DNA from 2 places in the Lysinibacillus sp. FSL P2-0066 genome. Region 1 is predicted to be linked to the other one. Evidence: riboswitches for the same ligand, from Rfam matches in the RefSeq annotation. Region 1 holds a riboswitch; the other holds the start of a gene.
The links. A riboswitch is a leader RNA that binds a small molecule or an ion and turns the genes downstream of it on or off. The one in region 1 is predicted to bind cyclic di-GMP.
Positions count from the first base shown of each region.

Region 2: another riboswitch for cyclic di-GMP. It lies ahead of MKZ14_RS13725 (amidase); the one in region 1 lies ahead of MKZ14_RS19375 (HAMP domain-containing methyl-accepting chemotaxis protein).

Region 1 is NZ_CP150202.1:3,883,882-3,888,554, forward strand. It holds gene MKZ14_RS19365 (sodium:solute symporter family protein) at 1-655, opposite strand, end outside; gene MKZ14_RS19370 (SDR family oxidoreductase) at 677-1,429, opposite strand; gene MKZ14_RS19375 (HAMP domain-containing methyl-accepting chemotaxis protein) at 1,419-3,170, opposite strand; cyclic di-GMP riboswitch class I at 3,278-3,363, opposite strand; gene MKZ14_RS19380 (hypothetical protein) at 3,583-3,777, opposite strand; gene MKZ14_RS19385 (DUF1456 family protein) at 3,919-4,413, opposite strand; gene MKZ14_RS19390 (alpha/beta-type small acid-soluble spore protein) at 4,599-4,673, shown strand, end outside.
Region 2 is NZ_CP150202.1:2,746,420-2,751,092, reverse strand. It holds gene MKZ14_RS13735 (M20/M25/M40 family metallo-hydrolase) at 1-749, shown strand, start outside; gene MKZ14_RS13730 (CheW domain-containing protein) at 775-1,263, shown strand; cyclic di-GMP riboswitch class I at 1,401-1,492, shown strand; gene MKZ14_RS13725 (amidase) at 1,536-2,417, shown strand; gene nspC (carboxynorspermidine decarboxylase) at 2,463-3,602, opposite strand; gene MKZ14_RS13715 (saccharopine dehydrogenase family protein) at 3,599-4,673, opposite strand, start outside.

The sequences.
Region 1 (4,673 bases):
CCTTCTCAAATAATGTACCAATATTCCACCACTCAGGATTAAATGTAACGTCTGGATAGTAAAACAAAATAAAAATGGTAATACCCAAAATACCTGCCACTGCAAGCGCACCTTGCACAATTTCAGTATAGGCAACTGCCCATAAACCACCAATTACTGAATAAATAGCTGTTAACGATACAAATAGAAGTGCCGCAGGTATAAAATCAATTTGCAACAATTGCTGAATAATATATGTTCCACCAACTGTTAACGCCGCTGCATTAAAAACACCAAAAGCAATTGCCATAACAACCCCTGTATAGGCTCCTAGCTTTTTACTGCCGTAGCGTAAACCGTAGTAATCTGCTAATGTCCAGCCCTTTAAACGTCGTAATGGCTTTGTCCAAATGAGTGCTCCAAGAATCATACAAGTCCCTAAACCACCCATTGTTGCCGATCCTTCAAAGCCACCACTTGTATAGCCAGAGCCTACCGCTGCAAAAAAGAAGGGTGCTGCTAATAAAGCAGCGACTAAACTACCCGTTACAACGGATAAAGGCATGCTCCAGCCAGCAACAATTAAATCTTCGGCTGTGTTGACACGCTTATAGCCTTTATAGCCAATGTAATAGATAAATAATAAGTATAAGCAAAAGATAATAATATTTAACATTATTTACTCCTTCGTTTTCCATTATCCGTTCATTACGACGCCACCATTTGGCGTTAAGATTTGGCCTGTATAGAAGTCAGCATGATTAGAGGCTAAAAATAATACACTTTTCGCAATCTCTTCTGGTTGCGCTAAACGTTTTAATGGATATTTTGCAGATTCTTCCTCCACATAGTTATCGCCAAACTCTTGTAAAATGTCCGTAAATGTTCCACTAGGAGCAACTGCATTGACAAGTATAGAAGGTGCTAATTCTCTTGCTAAAGCCTTTGTAAAAGCATTAATAGCACCCTTCGCAGCTGAATAATGCGTGAATTCTTCACAACCTAAGCTACCAATATCAGATGAAATATTGATGATTTTTCCTGTATTACGTTCCTTCATTCTTTTAGCTGCTTCACGGCAATTATAGAAGCAGCCATATAAATGAACTTTAATCATGCGATCCCACTGCTCATCCGTTAAATCTGTAATGCTGGAACCCTGTGCAAATCCAGCATTATTTACAAGAATATCAATTTCCCCGAGGTGCTCGTCCATAAATTGATGCATCGCTTGTACTTCTTGTGAGTTAGAAACATCAGCGTGGAATATTAAAGCTTTCACACCATACCTTTCTGCTTCAGCACGTACAGCTTCTGCCTCTTGCTCATCCCCAATATAATTAATTAAAATATTGGCTCCATGTTGCGCAAAGCCTAATGCAATTGCTTTACCGATTCCTTTACTAGAGCCTGTTATTAAAACATTTTTCCCTGTAAAATTAATGTCCATTATGATCATTCTCCAATTTGAATTTTGCCACAAGACCTTGCAGCTCTTCTGCTGTTTTGCCCAATGATGAAGAGGCATCCTTTACTTCCTGCATGGTAGATAATTGCTCTTGTGTAGATTTCGATACATTAGAAGAGAATTCTGCTGATTGCTCTGCAGATTGTTTAATATTATTAACAGATGCCGCCACTTCTTCTGAGGAGGCAGAAATTTGTTGTGAGGCTGCTGAAATTTCACGTATTTGGCTAGCCACCTCTTCTGAGGAAGTAAGAATTTCTTTAAAGATTTCACCAACCTCATTGGTAAATGCCATCCCTACCTTAACATCCTCTTTGCCTTTCTCCATAACCGTGATAGAAGCGTTTGAATCAGACTGAATAGAATTAATTAAATTGTAAATTTCTGTTGCGGATTGAGAGGATTGTTCAGCTAAGCGTCTCACCTCATCCGCAACAACGGCAAAGCCTTTACCATGTTCACCTGCTCGTGCCGCTTCGATGGCAGCATTTAATGCTAATAGATTTGTTTGATCCGCAATAGCAGTAATTAAGCTAACAATTTCACTTATTTTTTTTGTATTAACATGTAGTCCATTAATGGTTGTCCCTATTTGTTCAACAGAATCATTAATTAACTCCATTTGCGCAATAACTTGTTGTACAACTTCATTTCCTCTTTCCGAAGCCTGTGATGCTGAAATAGATGATTCCGCAGCTGTGTTTGCAGAATCAGCAATTTGCTGAATACCTGTTGCAGTTTCTTCCATAGCAGCAGCAGTTTCTTCTGTCATAGTCATCGAAGCCTCGGCATTTTGTGTAATTTGATTCATATCTAGAGCAATATTTGTGGAGCTGTTATAGGTTTCACCAGCATGTACCGTTAATTGATTGGCGGCTGAAGAAACGTGATTGGATGTATTGCGTATGTTTAAAATAATATGTTGCAAATTGGCCACCATTGTTCGGATGGATTCAGATAATTTTCCAATTTCATCCTTTGATGTCTCTAAATCAACATCGATTAATTCACCATTTGCCACTTGATTGGCTACATTCACTACTTTTTTCAGTGGCTTTAAAAGTCGATCTATAATTATGTAAACTAAAATTAATAAAATTAAAATACCAATAATGGCAATGACAATTTGCTTAATTACACTTGTTTTAATAATCGTATTGATATAATCAGCGGAGTAATCAATCCCTAATAGGGCGATTAGTTGGCCATTATCATCTTTAATAGGACTAAAAACCGTTCTCCAAGAACCAAAAGGATCCTCGAAAATATCAGTTACCTCTGTACTATTATTTTCAATAGCTAATTTTGCTGTTTCTACATGTTCATCCGCTAAATCATTAAAAATTTCACCAGCTTCATATACTTCATTTAAATTAGAGGTATAGCCAATTGGATTGACGCCACCCTCATCCTTTACATCCCAAATATAACTCCAGCTCATAATACCTTGCTGTTCTTGAATCATATCAAGTTGCTTTTGGATCTTTGTAAACTTTGCGTTTGTTTCCCCTTTTTCGGACAGCAGCTCTTTTACTTCATCACTGTCTAAGTTCATAGCTGTTAATAAACCAACACTTTTTAATTCTTGCTCCAAATCCACATTCATCCGATTATTCAATTCACTAATACTTTGCGTCGTAATAATAGCGATAAGCAGTAATACAACAATAGAGACTGTTAGTAAAAGCTTATTTTTTAGTGATGTGTTTTTTAACAACTTCATTTCCCCTTTTCCTCCTTTGAACTTTACTTGCAAAAAAAAATGCCTATTTCAAAAGAAATAGGCATAAAAGAACAAAAACTAGAATGAGAATGATACAACTAGCACTCTTTTGCAACCCAGCCGTCATAGCATTTATTGCCTTAGACCTGTAGCTTTGCGTCTTTACTTTTCAGTAAATTTGCCTATATTTCCCTACCAAAATTAACACAGTAGGTAAAAGTAGTCAATGTTCTCTTCTTAAAACATACATACTTTATACTATCTTAACCTTCATTAATAATTATTTATGTGCTTAAAAATACATTATTTTAAAGTTTTTATTCATCTATTGAACAAAATAAAACAGCTACAACCTCAATTAGCGTTGTAGCTGTTTATTTTCATTTCACTTACCCCTAAGTGTTTGAATAAATTATACGTTTTGTGTAACAAGTAATACGGATGGTATAAAGGATAATGCAAACATAGCGATATACCATACTGAAGTACGACGTAATGAAAAGCGTACTTTTTTTCGTTCCGCATAAAAAATATCTAACATAACCGCAACAATAAAAGGCATTGTAATACATGCAATAGCTACTAATAAGATGTCAAAATAAATCATACAAGCACCCCTTTGTCTGTGAACATTTTTCATCTTTTTTGTGAACATTTTATGATAAATTTATTGTACACAATTTCGTCACAAATTGTCAACGAGTTTCAAAGAAAAAATTGGCACTTGATGATTGATATCTATTGGGCATTAGGCTCTATATTTATATGTTAAGCCCCTTAAAAAATTTCGTACGAATGAATCGCCACACTCTTTATAATTACGATGACTTGGATTTCTTAAAATAGCACCTAATTCACCTTTTGTAACTTTAATGCCGCCTTCATATAAAATTTCAAGCATCTCCTCAGTTGTTAAAGCTAAAGCAATTTTTACTTTCTTTAGTAGCATATTATTTGGGCTTTCTTTACCTGACACAGGTAACGGTCCAACAGCCTGTCCTTCCTTGGGTTTCTGAGGCCCACGTTTAAAAGTAATTAATCCATTTAAAAATGCCTCTAACATTTTATTATTACATTTGATGTATTCTTCTGGCGCTTCTTCCTCATCATTAATCTTAATCAGCATATTTAATACTTCTTCCTTTGTATAATCCATGCCACCAAGTTTGAAAATTTCTACCATATCTACATTTTTTATATCGAACGCATAGCGTAAACGAATTAAGATATCATTATTCGTCATTTTATATTCCTCCTTTAATTAACCTTATATAGTAAAGAGCCAGGCTTAATTATAACAGAGTGTTTGCTGATTATTGCTAGCTTTCCACAAGTTGTTGTTGTTAGCAAATAGCGTGTGCATTTCCTACTTTTTAAATGTATGAAAAGATTAATCGCAACCATTCTAAGGTCAAGGAGGTGAGAACAATGGCTAACAATAACCGCAGTTCAAATAAACTTCTAGTACCTGGTGTACATGAGGCTGTCAATCAAATGAAATAT
Region 2 (4,673 bases), 1.1 Mb from region 1:
AAAATATTGCACATGGCGATATTGAATTTATTATTACGGCTGGTGAAGAAAGTGGCCTTGTTGGCGCTAAAGAGCTAGATCCAGCTAACATTAAAGCAAAATATGGCTTTGCGGTTGATAGCGATGGCAAAGTTGGTGGCATCGTGACAGCAGCACCATTCCAGGCGAAAATTTTTACAAAGATTATTGGAAAAACGGCACATGCGGGGGTTGCTCCTGAAAAGGGGATTTCTGCCATAACAGTCGCATCAAAATGCATTGCTCAAATGAAACTAGGCCGTTTAGATGAAGAAACGACAGCGAATATTGGGCGTTTTGAAGGTGGACAAGCAACAAATATTGTTTGTGACGAAGTGACAATCCTGGCAGAAGCACGTTCTATAGACAAAGCTAAATTGGATGCGCAAACAAAGCATATGCAAGATACGTTTGAACAAGTAGCTGCTTCTTTAGGTGCACGGGCAGAGGTTGAAGTGAAGCTGATGTATCCAGGCTTCCGTGTAACGGAATCTGATAAAGTTGTTCAGGTAGCTATGGCTGCTGCACGCAATATTGATCGTACTCCGACACTAGGTATTTCTGGTGGAGGCTCAGATGCAAACGTCATCGCAGGCTTTGGCATTCCTACAGTTAATTTATCTGTTGGCTATGAGGATATTCATACAACGAATGAAAAGATACCAGTAGAAGAACTTGAAAAATTAGCAGATTTACTAGTAGAAATCGTCAAAGAATCGGCGAAAAATTAACAGTCGAGTAAGGATGTGTAACCCTATGGAAAGTGTCAAAGCAGTCGTTTTTGCTTGTGGGACAGAGGAATACGCCGTACCTGTGGAACAAGCGATTTCAATTGAAAAATTAGAGCATGTAACACCTATTCCTCATTTACCTAACTATCTTCTAGGCTTTACAAGAATTCGTGGTGAGCTTGTACCTGTTCTAGATTTTGAGCGCATACTGTATAACCGCTCATCTAATCCATCAACCGCACGTATCATTGTGTTGAATACTGATGTGGTTAATTATGGATTACTTGTTACAGAAGCACGAGAAATTCTTGATTTCGATGAATCAGTACTTCAGCAATTGGGCCTAGTCAATTATAGTAAAACACGCTATTTTACTGCGGTAGCTAATCTTGAAAACCGAATGATTACGTATGTTGATCCTAAAATACTTGTCAATTCATTAGACGGCATTCGTGAGATTATCAATTATTTACACAAAATGCTTGAAAATGAAAAGGAAAACGTAGAGTCTTAGACACTCTACGTTTTTTTATGTTTGAATAGTAAATTTAACCTGTATTTTGTCGTTTTTACCTGATCATACATGTGACAATTATGCATTATACCTACAGACAAACCATTGCTAACCGCGTATGATAATGATTAAGAAAAAACTGAAAAAGGCAAACTTCACCGAAAGGGAGGGACGCAAAGCCATGAGTCTAAACACTATAATTTCAGTGCAAGATTGTCAGGTTGCCAGGTTCTGTTCTAGGAGCCGTGGCGAGTAGAATGGAGTTAGTTCGTATGAAGAGACAATTAAAAGTATGGACCGCACTAATCGTCATCATGATTAGTTCATTAGCTTTATCAAGTGGAAAGGTTGATGCAATGTCTATACAGGAAAAGGCTACGTGGCTGTGGGATACATCCCTCATCATGGATGACCAAGAAAAAATATTATTATTTTTAGAACATAACGATGTCAATAAAGTTTATCTGCAAATCGATCAAGGCATAGCGAGCAATGACTATAAGCATTTTATTAGTAACGCTTCTGACAAAGGTATTCGCATTTATGCATTGGATGGTGCTGCAAGCTGGGTTTCAGCTGAGGGTAGCCGAAGCCAAGATGAATTGTTTAATTGGTTACATATATATAATAAGAATTCAACTGAATCTGAGCAATTTTCTGGAGTGCACCTTGATGTAGAACCTTATTTAAATAGTGGATGGAGCTTACATCAAGCACAAACGATAGAATCCTATCAAACACTAATAATGAAAGCAAGTGAGAAAGCAAGTCAGTTACAACTTACTTTAGAAGTAGACATGCCATTTTGGTTTGATGAAGTTCAGTATAATAACGAATTTGGAAAAGGGTTATTAGCTGATTGGGTCATTGACCATGTGGATAGTGTGACGATCATGGCCTATCGTGATGCTGCAAAAGATATTATCTCTATTGTAGAACATGAAATCGCTTATGCTTCCACTGTGAATAAATCAATCGTAATTGGTGTAGAAACAGGCGCTTCAGAGGAAGGGGAAAATATTACTTTTTATGATAATGGAGAAGCCTTTATGAATGAACAGCTTATACTTGTTCAGCAACATTTTTCAAATAACGATGCTTTTCATGGAGTAGCCATTCATTATGTGGAGAATTGGATGACCATGCGTCCATAAAAAAAGTCCTTCCAGTGTAAAACTGGAAGGGCTTTTCTATTGCTATTAAGACAGACGACCACTGTAGTCTTCAAATTTAAACTCACGGATCACTTTAATGCCTTCTTCATCGTTATACGAAACGATAGATGGTAAGTTGACACCGTTAAACATATGGTTTTTCACCATTGAATAATGAGCCATATCTGTGAATACAAGACGATCACCTGGTTTTAATGGCTGTTCAAACGAATAATCACCAATCACATCACCAGCTAGACATGTTAGTCCGCCTAAGCGATATGTGTGTGCTAATTCATTTGCTTGTCCAGAACCAATAATCATTGGACGGTAAGGCATTTCAAGTACATCAGGCATGTGACATGTTGCTGATGTATCTAAAATAGCAAGATCCATCCCATTTTCTTGAATATCAAGCACGGTTGCTACTAAGTAGCCTGTATTAAGGGCTACTGCTTCACCAGGCTCAAGATAAACAAGCAGGTTATACTTTTCTTGAATATAATTAATGATGTTCACAAGTTTTTCTACATCATAATCATCACGCGTAATATGGTGACCGCCACCGAAGTTTAACCATTTCATTTGGTGTAACACATCACCAAATTTTTCCTCAACTACTTCAATAATACGCTCTAATGTATCAGAATTTTGTTCACACATCGCATGGAAGTGTAAGCCATCAATACCGTCAAGCTGTGATTTATCAAAGTTAGCCAATGTTGTACCAAGGCGAGAGTTTGTGTAGCAAGGATCATAAAGGGCTGTTTCAATTTCAGAGTACTCAGGATTCACACGAATACCACATTCAATTGTTTTACCAGCAGATTTTACTCTGTCCTTGTACTGTGCCCATTGGTTAAATGAGTTAAAGACGATGTGATCCACATAGCCTAGAAGCTCGTCCATTTCATGCTCAATATAAGCAGGAGCATAAACATGCACTTCCTTGCCCATTTTTTCATAGCCAAGTCGTGCCTCATGCAGTGAGCTTGCTGTAATGCCTGCTAAATATTCCCCGACTAAAGGGAATGTTGAATGCATTGAGAAGCCTTTAAGGGCTAATAAAATGCGGCAGCCTGTACGCTCTTGAATTGATTTTAAAAGCTCAAGATTCTTTGTTAATAATCGCTCATCCACTACATAGGAAGGGGATGGAACTTTTGAAAAATCAATTGGTTTCATCGGCTTATTTCCTTTGCATCTAAATCAAGGTCTAATAATTCTGGGTTATGGCTTTCTTGCCATGGTAGGCCCCATTTATTTAGTGCATCCATGAATGGATCTGGATTGAAATCTTCCACATTCCATACACCTGGTTTACGCCATTCACCGTTCATCACAAGCATTGCACCGATCATAGCTGGAACGCCAGTTGTGTATGAAATCGCTTGTGAACCAACCTCGTTGTAGCACTCTTCGTGGTCACATACATTGTACACATAGTACGTTTTTTCTTTGCCATCTTTTAGACCGCGAATGATACAACCGATGTTTGTTTTACCTTTTGTACGTGGTCCAAGTGAAGCTGGGTCTGGTAATACCGCTTTAAGGAAGTGGATTGGTTGAATCATTTGTCCTTCAAATTCGATTGGCTCAATTGATGTCATACCTACGTTTTCTAATACTTTTAAGTGTGTTAAGTATTTTTCAGAGAACGTCATCCAGAAGCGGATTTGTTTTAAACCTTTGATATTTTTTGCAAGTGATTCAAGCTCTTCATGGTATAGAAGGTAAATATCTTTTGGTCCGATTTCAGGTAGGTTATACACTTCTTTTTTCTCAAGTGGTGCTGTTTCAATCCACTCGCCTTCTTTCCAGTAACGACCATTCGCTGTAATTTCACGAATGTTAATTTCTGGGTTGAAGTTTGTTGCGAAATGATAACCATGATCTCCCGCATTGGCATCCACGATATCGATATAGTGGATTTCATCAAATTCATGTTTTTGTGCATGAGCTGTGAAAACGCCTGTTACACCTGGGTCAAAACCGCTTCCAAGTAATGCAGTTAAGCCAGCTTTTTCAAACTTCTCTTTATAAGCCCATTGCCATTTATATTCAAATTTTGCCGTTTCAGGTGGCTCGTAGTTTGCAGTATCCACATAGTGCACACCTGTCGCTAAGCAAGCATCCATAATCGTTAAGTCCTGATAAGGTAGGGCTACGTTAATCACTACATCTGGGCCGAAAGCTTTAATAAGCTCAATCACCTCTTCTGTATTGTCCGCGTCTACCTGTGCAGTATGAATTTTT